Regions from separate parts of the Citrobacter koseri ATCC BAA-895 genome, predicted to be linked through region 3. Evidence: predicted binding sites of a transcription regulator. Region 3 holds the regulator's gene; each other region holds the start of a gene.

Region 1 (5,962 bases), 500 kb from region 3:
ACCCTGGGTTTTATTATCGCCTTTCAACGCGCGCGTCAGGTTCACCGCTTCCTGCGTCATTTGCGCATTCAGCTGTTGTAGATTGCGGATCTCATGCGCCAGGGTGTGGCGTTCACGCGCCTCCTGACCAAAGCTGTCCTGCACCTGGCGACGGAAGCCATCCAGCTGTTCGCGAAGCGGCGTTAACAGGCTATTCAGACTCTGGCGGTTTTGCTCATCAACCCGGCGGTTGCTCTGCTCGAAGATGCGGTTGGCAAGGTTCTCAAACTGCTCGCTTAAGCGCTGTTCGCTGTTGATCATCTGGCGGATTTTATCTTCCGCATGCAGCTGAGTGGCCTCCAGCCGCGTGGTGACTTCACGCAGATCCGCTTCCAGCGAGGTGTTGATGTCCCGCAGATTGCGCAGTTCGTTATTGAGCAGTTCACACTCCTCGCGCCAGTGTTCGCTTAGCGCAACCTGCTGTCTTGCAGCGCTGAGCGACGCCACAATCTCTTCACGTTCCGCCAGCTGTTCGGCCTTATGCTGCGCCTGTTGATAACTGGCGATCAGCCAGCCTACCCCCACACCCGCCAGCGCCAACACGGCATACAAAATGATTGTGATATCCACCACGCCCCCTGCATCAAGGAATTACCCGCACAAAATAGAATTGTGCTGTATAAACGTCCAGTTTGAAAGGGTTTTCCTGCGAGGCGCTACGCAAAAAGAAAAGGCCGAACGCGTCGGCCTTTCGTGGGGAAGGGAAGAATTACAGCAGACGACGCGCTGCTTCCACGACAATTTTCACCGCATGGCTTTCGGTCTGTTTCATCGTTTCCGCATTCGGGATCTCTTGCTGAGTGCGGTTAACGATAACGCCCGCCACCATACCGGCACGCAGACCCTGGCTTGCGCACATGGTCAGCAGCGTGGCGGATTCCATTTCGTAGTTCATGACGCCCATCGATTGCCACTCTTCCATAGAACCTTTGAAACGACGAACGACGCGGCCAGAGAAGGTGTCGTAACGTTCCTGACCCGGATAGAAGGTGTCAGAAGAGGCGGTAACGCCAACGTGAGTGGTCGCGCCCACGGATTTCGCCGCTTCAACCAGCGCAGTCGTACATTCAAAATCGGCGACGGCCGGGAACTCCATCGGCGCAAAGTGCAGGCTCGCTCCGTCCAGACGTACAGACGCGGTTGTGACCAGCACATCGCCCACGTTGATATGCGGCTGAATAGCGCCAGTGGTGCCGATACGCAGGAAAGTACGAATACCCAGTTGCGCCAGTTCCTCTACCGCAATAGAGGTGGACGGGCCGCCAATACCGGTAGAGCAGACGATGATAGCTTTACCATCCAGCTCAGCACGCCAGGTGGTGAATTCGCGATGAGATGCCAGCTTAACCGGCTTTTCCATCAGCGCGGCGATCTTTTCCACACGCTCCGGGTCGCCAGGGACGATAGCCAGCGTAGCCCCTTGTAAATCATTTTTGGTGAGGCCGAGATGAAAAACATCAGACTTGGACATAAAAACTCCTCTGTGAATCGGGTTTGTCAGAAGAAGCAAAAAGACACTTTACCGAAGAGCTAAAAATAGTTTCGTGACGCTCATCACCATGAAGTAAATAAATTGCATTGAATTACCATAAAATAGTGATTTACATCACATAAACATATCAATACCGCGCACCATTGCACAAAAGATAGCCTGTTTCAGGCAATGTGATTTGTTGCATGCTGTCTATATTTAACATTGCGCTATTTCCTTAAGGGTACGGAGAATACCATGACAACGATACAACAATCTGGCTTTGCACCTGCTGCTTCCCCCCTTGCTACCACAACGGTTCACACCCCTGATGACGCCATTATCGCAGGCGTAACATCTATTCCTACTCAGGGTGATGAGATGCCCGCCTGGCACGCGCGGCCAAAAGTGAACGATGGCGCGTTACCCGTTGTCATTGTGGTGCAGGAGATCTTTGGCGTTCATGAACATATTCGCGACGTTTGCCGCCGCCTGGCGCTGGAAGGGTATCTGGCTATCGCACCAGAACTCTATTTCCGCGAAGGCGATCCGAATGATTTTGCCGATATCCCAACGCTGTTAAGCGGTCTGGTGGCCAAAGTACCGGACTCTCAGGTACTGGCGGATCTGGACCACGTCGCCAGTTGGGCCTCCCGCAACGGCGGCGATGTACATCGTCTGATGATAACCGGCTTTTGCTGGGGCGGGCGCATTACCTGGCTGTATGCAGCACACAATCCACAGTTAAAAGCCGCGGTAGCATGGTATGGAAAGCTGGTCGGGGACAAAACCCTGAACTCGCCCAGACACCCGGTGGATATCGCGACCGATCTGAACGCGCCGGTTCTGGGGCTGTATGGCGGGCAGGACACTGGCATTCCCGTGGATACCGTCGAAACCATGCGGCAGGCGCTGCGCGCAGCAAACGCCAAAGCGGAGATCGTCGTTTACCCGGATGCAGGGCATGCTTTTAATGCGGATTATCGTCCGAGCTATCACGAAGAGTCGGCGAAAGATGGCTGGCAAAGAATGCTTGAGTGGTTTGCGCAGTACGGCGGGAAGAAATAAACGTTAATTGCCCGGTGGCGGCTACGCCTTACCGGGCCTACAACAGTTGCGATTTCCTGTAACCCGGGTAAGCGCTAGCACTTCCCGAGCAGCGAATTATGCCTGACGCAGATTCTGCGCAGCTTTAACCATGTTCGCCAGCGCGGCGCGGGTTTCCGGCCAGCCGCGGGTTTTCAGGCCGCAGTCCGGGTTCACCCACAGACGTTCCGCCGGAATACGCTGAGCGGCTTTATTCAGCAGGGCTTCAATCCACTCGACGCTCGGTACGTTCGGCGAGTGAATGTCGTAGACGCCCGGCCCGATTTCGTTCGGGTATTCAAATTCTTCGAACGACTCCAGCAGCTCCATATCAGAGCGCGACGTTTCAATGGTAATCACGTCCGCATCCAGCGCCGCGATAGAATCCATGATGTCATTGAACTCGCAGTAACACATGTGGGTATGGATCTGGGTATCATCCTTCGCCACCGCAGCGTTGATACGGAAGGCTTCCACACCCCATTGCAAGTAAGCATCCCAGTCGCTGCGACGCAGCGGCAACCCTTCACGCAGTGCCGGTTCATCAATCTGAATGATGCCGATTCCCGCCGCTTCCAGATCGGCAACCTCATCACGCAGCGCCAGCGCAATCTGTTTAGCGATGGTTTCACGGCTCACATCTTCACGCGGGAATGACCAGCAGAGGATCGTCACCGGGCCGGTCAGCATCCCTTTCACCGGTTTATCAGTCAGGGACTGCGCGTATTTCGCCCACTCCACGGTGATCGGTTCCGGGCGGCTGACATCGCCAATGACGACCGGCGGTTTCACGCAGCGAGAGCCATAGCTCTGCACCCAGCCATTCTGGGTGAAAACAAAACCATCCAGATGCTCACCGAAGTACTCCACCATGTCGTTACGCTCGGCTTCACCGTGTACCAGTACGTCTAAACCTAAACGCTCCTGCTCAACGATCGCCTGTTTGATGTGTTCAGCGATGCCGGTACGGTAGTGATTCGCATCAAGGTTGCCCTTTTTGAAGTCCAGACGCAGGCCGCGGATTTCCGTCGTCTGCGGGAATGAGCCGATCGTGGTGGTCGGCCATGACGGCAGGTTAAAACGGTTACGCTGCGCCTGGGCACGTGCGGCATAAGGGCTGGCACGCTGGCTGTCCTGGGCGGTAATCGCCGCCAGACGTTTCTCCACCGCCGCGTTGTGCACGCGGGTGGAGTGGCGACGAGCCTGAATCGGCGCGCTCCACGCTTCAAGTTTTGCCGTGTCGCCGCTGTTCAGCGCATCGCGCAGCAGCGCCAGCTCACCGCATTTTTGCAGCGCGAAAGCAAACCAGCTCTTCACTTCCGCATCCAGACGGGTTTCGACGCTCAGGTCGATCGGGCTGTGCAGCAGAGAGCAGGACGAGGCCACCCACAGGTCGCGTTTGCCGACAATGTCCTTAATTTGCGCATATTTTTCCGTAAGATCGGCGCGCCAGACGTTGCGACCGTTAACCAGCCCCGCAGACAGCAGCCAGTCAGACGGCAAACGCTTGTGCAGTTCGGCAACGTCATCTTTACCGTGTACCAGATCAACGTGCAGACCCTGTACCGGCAGCGCGGCGATGGTATCCAGATTCGGCGTGACGCCTTCAAAATAGGTCGTCAGCAGCAGCTTCACCTGGCCTTGCAGCGCATCATACGCAGGCTTGTAAGCATCCAGCCATTCCTGCGGCAGTTCCAGCACCAGCGCAGGTTCATCAATCTGTACCCATTCAACGCCGCGTTTCGCCAGCTCGGTCAGTACCTGTTTGTAGACCGGCAGAATGTCGTTCAGCAGGCTCAGACGGTCGAACGACTCCCCCTTCACTTTACCCAGCCACAGGTAGGTTACCGGCCCCAGCAGTACCGGTTTCACCTTGTGACCCAGCGCCAGCGCTTCGTCCACTTCATCCAGAAGCTGAGTCCAGGTCAGTTTAAACTGCTGGCCCTTCACAAACTCCGGCACCATGTAGTGATAGTTGGTGTTAAACCATTTGGTCATTTCCGCCGCCGCAGCCGGTTCACCGGTCGGCGCGCGACCGCGGCCAATGCGGAACAGAGTGTCGATATCCACCGAGCCGTCGCTGTTCTGATGACGAGCCGGTACATTGCCCAGCAACAGGCTGGTGGTCAGAACATGGTCGTACCAGGCGAAATCGCCCACCGGCAGCAGGTCGATGCCCGCCTGCTTTTGTTGATCCCAGTGGCGCGCACGCAGTTCACGTCCAGTTGCCAGCAGGTCTTCACGGGTGGCGTTGCCCGCCCAGTAGCTCTCTTGCGCTTTTTTTAGCTCACGACGCAGGCCAACGCGAGGAAAACCGAGGGTGTGATTGCGGATTGTCATGTTTATTCCTCTCTTATTTCATTGAATCTGAATAAAAAACTCTAAATAGTTCGGCTTGCAGGAAGGCGGCAACGATGCGCATCCCCAGAAGCTTACTGAAGTAAGTGACTGGGGTAAGCGAGGAAGCCAACGCATCTGCAAGTCGAAATATGACGAGTTTTAGACGTCCAGATGTTTACACATCTATAATTGGCAGGTACTGTATATTCCTCAAGCGCAATTTACTCATGCCGAAGTGAAGGACTTTCATGATCGAGATTAAACACCTGAAAACGCTCCAGGCGTTGCGGAATAGCGGTTCGCTGGCGGCTGCGGCGGCTACGCTGCACCAGACCCAATCCGCCTTGTCTCACCAGTTCAGCGATCTGGAACAGCGCCTTGGCTTCCGGTTATTTGTCCGTAAGAGTCAGCCGCTGCGTTTTACGCCACAGGGGGAAATTCTCCTGCAACTGGCAAACCAGGTACTGCCGCAGATTAGCCGCGCCCTACAGGCCTGTAACGAACCACAGCAGACCCGATTACGCATTGCGATTGAATGTCATAGCTGTATTCAGTGGCTGACCCCGGCGCTGGAAAACTTCCACGCCAGGTGGCCGCAGGTTGAGATGGATTTCAAATCCGGCGTGACGTTTGATCCCCAGCCCGCGCTGCAACAGGGGGAGCTGGATCTGGTGATGACATCAGACATCCTGCCGCGCAGCGGGCTGCACTATTCGCCGATGTTCGATTTTGAAGTACGACTGGTGCTGGCGCCCGATCATCCGCTGGCCAGTAAGACGCAGATTACGCCGGAAGATTTAGCCAGCGAGACGCTGTTGATCTATCCGGTACAGCGCAGCCGACTGGATGTCTGGCGGCATTTCCTGCAACCCGCCGGCATCAGCCCGTCACTGAAAAACGTGGATAACACCCTGCTGCTGATTCAGATGGTCGCCGCCAGAATGGGCATTGCCGCCCTGCCACACTGGGTAGTGGAGAGTTTCGAACGCCAGGGGCTGGTCGTCACCAAAACCCTGGGCGACGGCT
Region 2 (5,962 bases), 1.6 Mb from region 3:
ACAGATATTAATTATCCCATCTTAAATTTTTCTTGAAGAACCGCACAAAAAAGAGCTTATTGGCAACGAGGTTACTCCTGGCATAACGTTAAAATTCCAGGATTTTAGTCACATTTTATCAGGGTGGAATAGGCTGTCATTGCAGTAATTTCAACCTTTTGTATTAGTTTCCCTTACGGGAAAGTCCTAATACGTTGCCACATTTATGAGGAAGCGTAACAATAAGTATGAGCGCCCGGTTATGCGATGAGATGATAAGCAGCATTGATGAATATCTTAGGCACAATTTGTGAAGGAATGTGTATAACCGAACGATGTTTGCTCAATTCTTTATACCGGAGGCGTGACGAGGCGCCCCCGACATGCCGGTAAATTATGATACAATCCCGCCCAATCTTTATTTCAGCCAGGTGAGGGCCTGCTGCCAATGGCACAGCTATATTTCTACTATTCGGCAATGAATGCGGGTAAGTCGACTGCATTGCTGCAATCTTCATACAATTATCAGGAACGCGGGATGCGTACCGTTGTATATACAGCGGAAATTGATGACCGCTTCGGCGCCGGTAAAGTCAGTTCGCGTATCGGTCTCTCCTCGCCAGCAAAATTGTTTAACCAAAATTCATCGTTGTTTGAAGAGATTCGTACCGAGAATGCGCAACAAACAATACATTGCGTTCTGGTTGATGAGTGTCAGTTTTTGACTCGCCAGCAGGTGTACGAATTATCTGAGGTTGTTGACCAACTGGATATTCCGGTGTTGTGTTACGGACTGCGTACTGATTTTCGTGGCGAGTTATTTGGCGGCAGCCAATACTTACTCGCGTGGTCAGATAAACTCGTCGAATTAAAGACAATCTGTTTTTGTGGCCGTAAGGCAAGCATGGTATTGCGTCTTGATCAGGCTGGCAGGCCTTATAATGAAGGGGAGCAGGTTGTGATTGGTGGGAACGAGCGTTATGTCTCTGTATGCCGCAAGCATTACAAAGAAGCCCTTGCCGAAGGCTCCCTGACGTCGATTCAGGAGAAACACCGCCACGCGTGATTGCACGCGTTCTGTAGGCCGGATAAGGCGCTTGTGTCGCCATCCGGCGACCCCTACAACATTACGCAGAACCTGTAGGCCTGATAAGGCGCTTGCGCCGCCATCAGGCAAAAAAAAGCCCCCGAAAACGGGGGCTTTTTCAGAATGTCGCCTGGGCTAACGAATTAAGCAGATTTCTTCGCTTTCTTGTCAGCTTTCGGTGCGGCAGCTTCTTTCTTCGCAGCAACTTCACCTTCAGTGAATTCACGGCCGTAGTAGGTATCCAGCAGAATCTGTTTCAGCTCGGAGATCAGCGGGTAACGCGGGTTAGCGCCGGTGCACTGGTCATCGAATGCATCTTCAGACAGCTTGTCTACATGAGCCAGGAAGTCAGCTTCCTGCACGCCAGCTTCACGGATAGACTTAGGAATACCCAGCTCCGCTTTCACGCTTTCCAGCCATGCCAGCAGTTTCTCGATCTTAGCGGCAGTACGGTCGCCCGGTGCGCTCAGACCCAGATGGTCGGCGATTTCTGCATAGCGACGGCGAGCCTGCGGACGGTCATACTGGCTGAACGCAGTCTGCTTGGTCGGGTTGTCGTTCGCGTTGTAACGGATAACGTTACAAATCAGCAGGGCGTTTGCCAGACCGTGCGGAATGTGGAACTGAGAACCCAGTTTATGCGCCATAGAGTGGCACACACCCAGGAAGGCGTTCGCAAACGCGATACCGGCGATAGTCGCTGCACTGTGAACGCGTTCACGCGCTACCGGGTTTTTAGACCCTTCGTGGTAGGACGCTGGCAGGTTTTCTTTCAGCAGTTTCAGTGCCTGCAAAGCCTGACCGTCAGAGAACTCAGATGCCAGTACGGAAACGTAGGCTTCCAGAGCGTGAGTGACCGCATCCAGACCACCGAACGCACACAGAGACTTCGGCATGTCCATAACCAGGTTCGCATCGACAATCGCCATATCCGGCGTCAGCGCATAGTCTGCCAGCGGATATTTCTGACCGGTCGCATCGTCGGTCACAACAGCAAACGGCGTTACTTCAGAACCGGTACCGGAAGTGGTAGTGATTGCGACCATTTTCGCTTTCACGCCCATTTTCGGGAACTTGTAGATACGTTTACGGATGTCCATAAAGCGCAGCGCCAGTTCTTCGAAGTGGGTTTCAGGATGTTCGTACATGACCCACATGATTTTCGCCGCATCCATCGGGGAGCCGCCGCCCAGCGCGATGATCACGTCTGGTTTGAAGGAGTTCGCCAGCTCTGCGCCTTTACGAACGATAGTCAGCGTCGGGTCAGCTTCAACTTCAAAGAAGACTTCAGTTTCAACGCCAGCCGCTTTCAGCACGGAGGTGATCTGGTCAGCATAGCCATTGTTGAACAGGAAACGGTCGGTCACGATGAGCGCACGTTTGTGGCCATCAGTAATCACTTCATCCAGCGCGATTGGCAGAGAGCCACGGCGGAAGTAGATAGATTTCGGAAGTTTGTGCCACAACATGTTTTCAGCTCGCTTAGCAACGGTTTTCTTGTTGATCAGGTGTTTCGGACCAACGTTTTCAGAGATGGAGTTACCACCCCAGGAACCACAACCCAGAGTCAGGGAAGGTGCGAGTTTGAAGTTATACAGGTCGCCGATACCACCCTGAGAAGCCGGGGTGTTAATCAGGATACGCGCGGTTTTCATCATCTGACCGAAGTAAGCAACGCGTTCTGGCTGGTTGTCCTGGTCGGTGTACAGACAGGAGGTATGACCGATACCGCCCATTGCAACCAGTTTTTCTGCTTTATCAACAGCGTCTTCGAAGTCTTTAGCGCGATACATTGCCAGCGTCGGAGACAGCTTTTCGTGAGCGAACGGTTCGCTGTCATCAACAGCCGTTACTTCGCCGATCAGAATCTTAGTGGTTTCTGGTACGGTGAAGCCTGCCAGTTCAGCAATTTCATATGCCGGTTGACCAACGATAGCCGCGTTCAGCGCGCCATTTTTCAGGATAACGTCCTGAACGGCTTTCAGCTCTTTGCCTTGCAGCAGGTAGCCGCCGTGGCTGGCGAAACGTTCGCGAACTGCGTCATAAACGGAGTCAACAACAACAACGGACTGTTCAGATGCACAGATTACGCCGTTATCGAAAGTTTTGGACATCAGTACGGAAGCCACCGCACGTTTGATATCTGCTGTTTCGTCGATAACAACCGGCGTGTTACCTGCACCAACGCCGATAGCCGGTTTACCAGAGCTGTATGCAGCTTTAACCATGCCCGGACCGCCTGTCGCCAGGATCAGGTTGATATCAGGGTGGTGCATCAGCGCGTTAGACAGTTCAACGGAAGGTTGATCGATCCAGCCAATCAGGTCTTTCGGCGCGCCCGCAGCGATAGCCGCCTGCAAAACGATGTCAGCCGCTTTGTTCGTTGCATCTTTGGCACGCGGATGAGGAGAGAAGATGATTGCGTTACGCGTCTTCAGGCTAATCAGAGACTTAAAGATCGCAGTAGACGTCGGGTTAGTGGTCGGTACGATACCGCAGATGATACCAATCGGTTCAGCAATGGTGATAGTCCCGAAGGTGTCGTCTTCAGACAGCACACCACAGGTTTTTTCATCTTTATAGGCGTTATAGATGTATTCGGAGGCGAAGTGGTTTTTAATCACTTTATCTTCGATGATACCCATGCCGGATTCGGCAACGGCCATCTTAGCGAGGGGAATTCGAGCATCTGCGGCAGCCAGAGCGGCGGCGCGGAAGATTTTGTCAACCTGTTCTTGAGTGAAACTGGCATATTCACGCTGGGCTTTTTTCACACGCTCTACGAGTGCGTTAAGTTCAGCGACATTAGTAACAGCCATAATGCTCTCCTGATAATGTTAAACTTTTTTAGTAAATCATCTGCTCGATACGAGAGTATAGACAGATTGACGAAAGTTTGTATAACAGTCTGAAAATCAAACGGTTACTTAACGTCCATTTCGCTCTGATTTACTAAAAGAGCTTAAGCGATAGCGTTATCTAACTCTAACGCGTTACCTCCAGGTGGCGTAAGCAAGGTTACTCACTTCTGAGTAGTAATTGCGTGATCCAGATCAAATTTAAGCAAAGCTGACACCTTTCAGCAGCCCATTTGAGCCATTTCCGCCAAGTGTTAATAAATAGTGGTGATGAATAGAGGTGAAGTTAGCATAATCTACACATATTTATAACACCGAGAAATAGTCGTAATTTCAAGCAGTCAGGAGGTGAAATATGCTGACAAAAGGCGTATCTTCAGCGCGTTTTTCACCATTTTTATCGACATCATTTATCCGGCTAACGTTTCGGAGCTAACCGTGACCCAAACGCTTTTTGATTTTCCTGTTTATTCCAAGTTTTTCATAGGGTTATTTGCGCTGGTAAACCCGGTGGGGATTATCCCCGTCTTTATTAGTATGACCAGCTACCAGACGGCTGCGGCGCGCAACAAAACAAATCTCACGGCAAACCTGTCGGTAGCCATCATTTTGTGGATTTCGCTCTTTCTCGGAGATGGCATTTTGCAACTCTTCGGCATTTCGATCGATTCGTTCAGAATTGCCGGTGGGATTCTGGTGGTGACGATCGCGATGTCGATGATCAGCGGGAAGCTGGGTGAAGATAAGCAAAACAAACAGGAAAAATCAGAGACCGCCATTCGCGAAAGTATTGGCGTGGTTCCGCTGGCCTTACCATTAATGGCAGGGCCGGGGGCCATTAGTTCGACGATTGTGTGGGGAACGCGTTACCACACCATTATGCATTTAATCGGCTTCTCTGTGGCTATCGCTCTGTTTGCGTTCTGTTGTTGGGGAGTGTTCCGCATGGCGCCCTGGCTGGTGCGGTTATTGGGGCAAACGGGCATCAACGTCATTACGCGTATTATGGGCTTGTTGCTGATGGCATTGGGCATTGAATTCATTGTTACGGGGATTAAAGCGATTTTCCCCGGTTTACTGAATTAACGATCCTGACCGATAAAACGGAGCCGCTTCAGGCTCCGTTTCTTTTCCATTATCAGTAAATCTTCTCACTAAAGTTGAAATTCAGCGTTGAAATAATAAAAGATACTGATAATGTTTATGCCTCTTTGTTATTGATTCTATTATAAATTATTCTAATAACACTCACGCCTGCCGTTATGTCGCCTGTTATTTTCTTAACATCATACTCTGGGGCTTGATGAAGGATTATCGAAATGTTATTAGTTATTTCAACGCTCTCTCAGATGAATGTGCTAAATAATAACCAATTGTTAAATTTATGTGCATTTTTGCCTGACGGCAGCAACAGAACGAGGTCAGACTGTGGGTGAGTAGTTAACGTATTGACCGGGCAAATAATTTTTCTTAAACGTCTCTTTTGGAGATGTCTTTCTGGTCAAAAATTTTTCCGTAAAAGAGAATTAGTTAACAAATCTGTAAAATGTATTGGCGGTTAAGAAACGCATTTGGTACTTTCCGGCCAGATATTTTGCAGAAGATTTTGCGGTGATGAGAATTATTTTCAATAAGCTTCTTGCACCAGACAGAATAAATGTCCGTCTCTGACAGGGGAGGCGGATACGGAATCGACGTAAGGCGATCGTACGAATCGTCAGAATAAATAAAGTCGGTGATAGCAAAGCAGTAAACGACCTGGCAGCAGCAAAATCTCCAGTGCTGTACAGGACCCTAACGGGATTAAACAGGCTGGTTAAGAAAACCAGTAATTATAATGAGTGGAGTACAAACACAATGTCCAACATCACAAAAAAAAGTTTGCTGGCGGCGGGGATTTTAACTGCGCTAATCGGCGGGAATGTCGCAATGGCCGCAGATGTCCCGGCGGGTGTTCAGCTGTCTGACAAGCAGACGCTGGTTCGCAATAATGGTTCTGAAGTTCAGTCTCTCGACCCACATAAAATTGAGGGTGTCC
Region 3 (5,962 bases):
AGCTGTCTTCTGAGACGCTGGACAATTTGATCGAAAGCTTTGTGTTGCGTGAAGGCACCGATTATGGTGAACATGAACGTTCGCTTGAGCAAAAGGTCGCCGACGTCAAACGACAGCTACAGTGCGGAGAAGCTGTTCTGGTGTGGTCTGAACTGCACGAGACGGTCAACATTATGCCGCGTGAACAGTTTCGCGAATAATCCGCCGCTGACGGCCGACTATACTAAAACTTTTGTTGATTCATGGAGTTGTTATGTCTGCCAAACATCCGGTGATTGCGGTAACAGGGTCCAGCGGCGCGGGGACCACGACCACCAGCCTCGCGTTTCGAAAAATTTTCGCGCAGTTAAATCTGCGCGCAGCCGAGGTGGAAGGCGACAGTTTTCATCGTTACACACGCCCCGAAATGGACATGGCGATCCGCAAAGCGCGCGACGCCGGGCGGCATATCAGCTATTTCGGCCCTGAAGCCAACGACTTCAGCCTGCTGGAACAAACCTTTATTGAATACGGACAGACGGGCAAAGGCCAGGCGCGTAAGTATCTTCATACCTACGATGAGGCCGTGCCGTGGAATCAGGTGCCAGGGACGTTTACCCCGTGGCAGCCGCTGCCGGAACCCACCGATGTGCTGTTTTACGAAGGGCTGCACGGCGGCGTGGTAACGCCGCAGCATGATGTCGCGCGTCATGTCGATCTGCTGGTCGGCGTGGTGCCGATCGTCAACCTGGAGTGGATTCAAAAACTGATTCGCGATACCAGCGAGCGCGGCCACTCCCGCGAGGCGGTGATGGATTCCGTTGTCCGCTCAATGGATGACTACATTAATTTCATTACGCCGCAGTTTTCCCGCACCCACATTAACTTCCAGCGCGTGCCCACCGTTGACACTTCCAATCCCTTCGCCGCGAAAGGCATTCCTTCGCTGGACGAAAGTTTTGTGGTCATTCATTTCAGAAATCTGGAAGGGATTGATTTCCCGTGGCTGCTGGCGATGTTGCAGGGGTCGTTTATTTCCCATATCAATACGCTCGTGGTGCCGGGCGGCAAAATGGGGCTGGCGATGGAGCTGATCATGTTGCCGCTGGTTCAGCGACTGATGGAAGGGAAGAAGATCGAATAATCTGTTCGATGTTTGCCGGATGGCGGCTGACGCCTTATCCGGCCTACAGGGTGCGTTTGATATATGCCGGATGGCGGCTGGCGCCTTATCCGGCCTACAGGGTGCGAATTCGTAGGCCTGATAAGCGAAGCGCCATCAGGCAACCGGCATCACGCCGCAATCACTTCATACGAATGGGTAATATTCACCGCTTTTTCTAGCATCAGCGCCACTGAGCAATACTTCTCAGCCGAAAGATCGACCGCCCGCGCAACCGCCGCGTCTTTCAGGTCATTGCCGGTCACAATGAAATGCAGATTGATATGCGTAAACAGGCGCGGCGCTTCTTCACGACGTTCGGACGTCAGCTTCACTTCGCAATTCGTCACATCCTGACGCCCTTTCTGCAAAATAGAAACCACGTCGATTGCGCTACAACCGCCTGCGGCCATCAGCACCATTTCCATCGGGCTTGGCGCTTTATCACCGGAGTTGCCATCCATTAAAACCTGGTGGCCGGAGGCAGACTCTCCCAGAAAGGTTAACCCTTCAACCCACTTTACACGCGCTTGCATATTCGGAACTCCAATGTGTCAATTTTCCTGACAGATTACGCGCACATAACAAATCTCGCAACGGAAGGCGACCTGCGTCATGCTGAAGCGAGACACCAGGAGACACACGGCGAAAGCTATGCTAAAACAGTCGGGATGCTACAGTAATACATTGACGTACTGCATGTATGCAGAGGACATCACATTCAGGCTGCAGTACATTTTCGACAGCCCCCTTCCCAGGAATTCGGGAAACCTATTTTTGCAAACCCAGAGGCAGTGTCGTGTTCTGGCTCTGGAGACAGCTTATAACAGAGGATAACCGCGCATGGTGCTTGGCAAACCGCAAACAGACCCGACTCTCGAATGGTTCTTGTCTCATTGCCACATTCATAAGTACCCATCGAAGAGCACGCTGATTCACCAGGGTGAAAAAGCGGAAACGTTGTACTACATCGTTAAAGGCTCAGTGGCAGTGTTGATCAAAGATGAAGAAGGGAAAGAAATGATCCTTTCTTATCTGAATCAGGGCGATTTTATTGGCGAACTGGGCCTGTTTGAAGAAGGTCAGGAACGCAGTGCCTGGGTACGTGCCAAAACGGCCTGTGAAGTCGCTGAAATTTCTTACAAGAAATTCCGTCAGTTGATCCAGGTAAACCCGGATATTCTGATGCGCCTGTCTTCCCAGATGGCTCGCCGTCTGCAAGTGACATCTGAGAAAGTCGGTAACCTCGCCTTCCTCGACGTAACGGGCCGTATCGCTCAGACCCTGCTGAACCTGGCGAAACAACCTGACGCGATGACTCACCCGGATGGCATGCAGATCAAAATCACCCGTCAGGAGATCGGCCAGATCGTTGGCTGCTCCCGTGAAACCGTGGGGCGTATTCTGAAAATGCTCGAAGATCAGAATCTGATCTCCGCTCACGGTAAGACCATCGTCGTCTACGGCACACGTTAATCCCGTCGGAATGGCGCATTACCGGGTAATGCGCCATTTTTGTTTGCACCGATGTGGCGAAGACTGATTTACCATCCTGAGATCAACTACGCACTACGGCAAACGCTGGTGCTGTGCCTGCCTGTGGCTATCGGCCTGATCATCGGCCAGTTGCACCTGGGACTGCTGTTCTCGCTCGTTCCCGCCTGCTGCAATATTGCCGGTCTTGATACCCCGCATAAACGCTTTTTCAAACGCTTAATCATCGGCGGATCGCTGTTTGCCGGATGCAGCCTGATTACACAACTGCTGCTGGCGCGCGACATCCCCCTGCCGCTGATCCTCACCGGGCTGACGCTGCTGCTCGGCGTCACGGCAGAAATCAGCCCGCTGCATGCAAGGCTGCTGCCCGCTTCACTGATTGCCGCCATTTTCACGCTAAGCCTGGCGGGGAACATGCCGGTCTGGGAGCCGCTGCTCATCTATGCGCTCGGCACGCTATGGTATGGGCTGTTTAACTGGTTCTGGTTCTGGCTGTGGCGCGAACAGCCGCTGCGCGAGTCGCTCAGCCTGCTGTATCGCGAGCTGGCCGACTATTGCGAGGCCAAATACAGCCTGCTCACGCAGCATATCGATCCAGAAAAAGCGCTGCCGCCTCTGCTGGTGCGCCAGCAGAAAGCGGTAGATCTCATTACCCAGTGTTACCAGCAGATGCACATGCTGTCGGCCCAGCACAATAATGACTACAAGCGCCTGCTGCGCGCCTTCCAGGAAGCGCTGGACTTACAGGAGCATATCTCCGTTAGTTTGCATCAGCCGGAGGAGGTTCAGAAGCTGGTGGAGCGCAGCCACGCGGAACAGGTTATTCGCTGGAATGCGCAAACCGTCGCTGCCCGCCTGCGCATCATCGCGGATGACATCCTGTATCACCGTCTGCCCAGCCGTTTTTCGATGGAGAAGCAGACTGGCGCGCTGGAAAAAATCGCCAATCAGCACCCGGAAAACCCTGTCGGGCAGTTTTGCTACTGGCACTTTAGCCGTATTGCCCGCGTATTACGCACTCAGCGTCCGCTGTACGCACGCGACCTGATGGCTGATAAACAGCGTCGCCTGCCGCTGCTGCCCGCGCTGAAAAGCTATTTATCGTTTAAATCGCCCGCGCTGCGCAACGCCGGGCGAATCAGCGTCATGTTAAGTATCGCCAGTCTGATGGGCAGCGCCTTACATCTGCCCAAGCCGTACTGGATTCTGATGACCATCCTGTTCGTCACGCAAAACGGCTACGGCGCGACGCGCGTACGCATTCTGCACCGTTCAGCGGGTACGCTGGCCGGTCTGGTGGTGGCGGGCGTCACGTTGCACTTTCGCATTCCTGAAGGCTACACGCTGGCATTAATGCTGATCATTACGCTGGTGAGCTATCTGACCATTCGCAAAAACTACGGCTGGGCGACGGTTGGCTTTACGGTGACGGCGGTCTATACCCTGCAACTGCTGACGCTCAACGGCGAACAGTTCATCGTGCCGCGATTTATTGATACGGTCATTGGCTGCCTGATTGCTTTTGGCGGGATGGTCTGGCTCTGGCCGCAGTGGCAAAGCGGCCTTTTGCGTAAGAATGCCCACGACGCGCTGGAAGCGGACCAGGAGGCCATTCGGCTGATCCTCAGCAACGACCCGCAGCCAACGCCGCTGGCGTACCAGCGAATGCGGGTGAACCAGGCGCACAATACGCTGTTTAACTCGCTGAATCAGGCGATGCAGGAACCGGGGTTTAACACGCACTATCTGGAAGATATGAAACTGTGGGTAACGCACAGCCAGTTTATCGTTGAGCACGTCAACGCCATGACCACGCTGGCGCGCGAGCATACGATGCTGACGCCGGATCTGGCGCAGCGCTATCTGGAATCCTGCGAAATTGCGCTCCAGCGCTGTCAGCAGCGGCTGGAGTATGACGCGCCGGGCGGTTCCGGGGATGTGAATATTCTGGAGTCATCGGAGATGCTCTCCCACGGGCCGCTCAGCACGCTGGAACAGCATCTGCAACGCGTGCTGGGGCACCTGAATACCATGCACACCATTTCGTCAGTGGCATGGCGCCAGCGCCCGCATCACGGCATCTGGCTTAGTCGCCGGTTACGGGATATGAAGGGTTGACGTTGTTTGCTGTTTGTTGTTTGCCGGATGGCGGCGCAAGCGCCTTATCCGGCCTACAGGGAAAACGCGATTTGTAGGCCGGATAAGCGTAGCGCCATCCGGCAATCAGCCAGCCACTTTCGCCACCGCCTGCGCAAAACGCTGCATCCCTTCGTCAATATCCGCCTCTTCCACCACCAGCGACGGGGCAAAGCGCATGACATCCGGCCCGGCATTCAGCACCATAACGCCTTCATGCGCGCCAGCGTAAAGGAAATCCCGCGCCCGACCTTTGTACTGCGGCTTCAGTTCCGCGCCAATCAACAGCCCCATGCCGCGAATATCGCTGAAAATGTCATACTGCTCGTCAATCTTCTGCAAATGCTGAACAAACCGCTCGCGTTTAGTCTGAACACCGCTCAGCACGTCAGACGTATTGATGATATCGAACGCGGCCCCGGCAACAGCGCAGGCCAACGGGTTGCCGCCGTAGGTGGAACCGTGCGACCCAACGTGGAACGCGGACGCAATCTCCTGCGTGGTCAGCATAGCGCTGACCGGGAAGCCGCCGCCCAGCGCTTTCGCACTGGTAAGAATATCCGGCGTCACGCCGTAGTGCATATAGGCGAACAGATCGCCGGTGCGCCCCATACCACACTGAACTTCATCAAACACCAGCAGCGCCTGATGCCGATCGCACAGCTCGCGCAGGCCTTGCAGAAACGCTGGCGTTGCGGCGGTGACGCCGCCTTCTCCCTGGATCGGCTCCACCACCACCGCGCAGGTATGGTCATCCATCACCGCTTTCACCGCGTGCAGGTCGTTGAAAGGAACATGGATGATATCCGCCGGTTTAGGGCCAAATCCGTCGGAATACTTCGGCTGACCACCAACGGAAACGGTAAACAGCGAGCGGCCATGAAAAGCGTTATGGAAGGCGATGATTTTGGTTTTAAACGGGCTATGACGCACGCAGGCATAGTGGCGCGCCAGTTTGAAGGCGGTTTCGTTGGCTTCGGTGCCGGAGTTCATAAACAGCACGCGCTCGGCGAAGGTCGCGTCGATAAGCTTACGCCCCAGACGCAGCGCAGGTTCGTTAGTAAAAACGTTGCTGGTGTGCCACAGCGTTTCACCCTGCGTTTTCAGCGCCTCCACCAGCGCCGGATGGCAATGCCCTAAGGCGGTAACTGCAATCCCACCCGCGAAATCAACGTACTCTTTACCCTG

Evidence for each region. Region 3 encodes CRP, which controls carbon source genes, mostly activating them, when cyclic AMP is high. Its sites were predicted from a motif close to ATGTGANNNNNNTCACAT; they were not measured.
Region 1: udp (uridine phosphorylase) is a predicted target of CRP. The motif match lies at 1,634-1,651, and genes of this name have one in related genera.
Region 2: adhE (bifunctional acetaldehyde-CoA/alcohol dehydrogenase) is a predicted target of CRP. The motif match lies at 4,108-4,125, and genes of this name have one in related genera.

Annotation. Positions count from the first base shown of each region.
Region 1 is NC_009792.1:160,322-166,283, reverse strand. Features, by position in the region: gene rmuC (DNA recombination protein RmuC) at 1-609, opposite strand, end outside; gene udp (uridine phosphorylase) at 749-1,510, opposite strand; gene CKO_RS00780 (dienelactone hydrolase family protein) at 1,769-2,578, shown strand; gene metE (5-methyltetrahydropteroyltriglutamate--homocysteine S-methyltransferase) at 2,675-4,936, opposite strand; gene metR (HTH-type transcriptional regulator MetR) at 5,185-5,962, shown strand, end outside.
Region 2 is NC_009792.1:1,283,583-1,289,544, forward strand. Features, by position in the region: gene tdk (thymidine kinase) at 428-1,045, shown strand; gene adhE (bifunctional acetaldehyde-CoA/alcohol dehydrogenase) at 1,210-3,885, opposite strand; gene CKO_RS05675 (YchE family NAAT transporter) at 4,363-5,010, shown strand; gene oppA (oligopeptide ABC transporter substrate-binding protein OppA) at 5,782-5,962, shown strand, end outside.
Region 3 is NC_009792.1:4,375,949-4,381,910, forward strand. Features, by position in the region: gene CKO_RS20365 (YheU family protein) at 1-200, shown strand, start outside; gene CKO_RS20370 (phosphoribulokinase) at 254-1,123, shown strand; gene CKO_RS20375 (OsmC family protein) at 1,273-1,677, opposite strand; gene crp (cAMP-activated global transcriptional regulator CRP) at 1,985-2,617, shown strand; gene CKO_RS20390 (YccS/YhfK family putative transporter) at 2,669-4,756, shown strand; gene argD (bifunctional acetylornithine/succinyldiaminopimelate transaminase) at 4,862-5,962, opposite strand, start outside.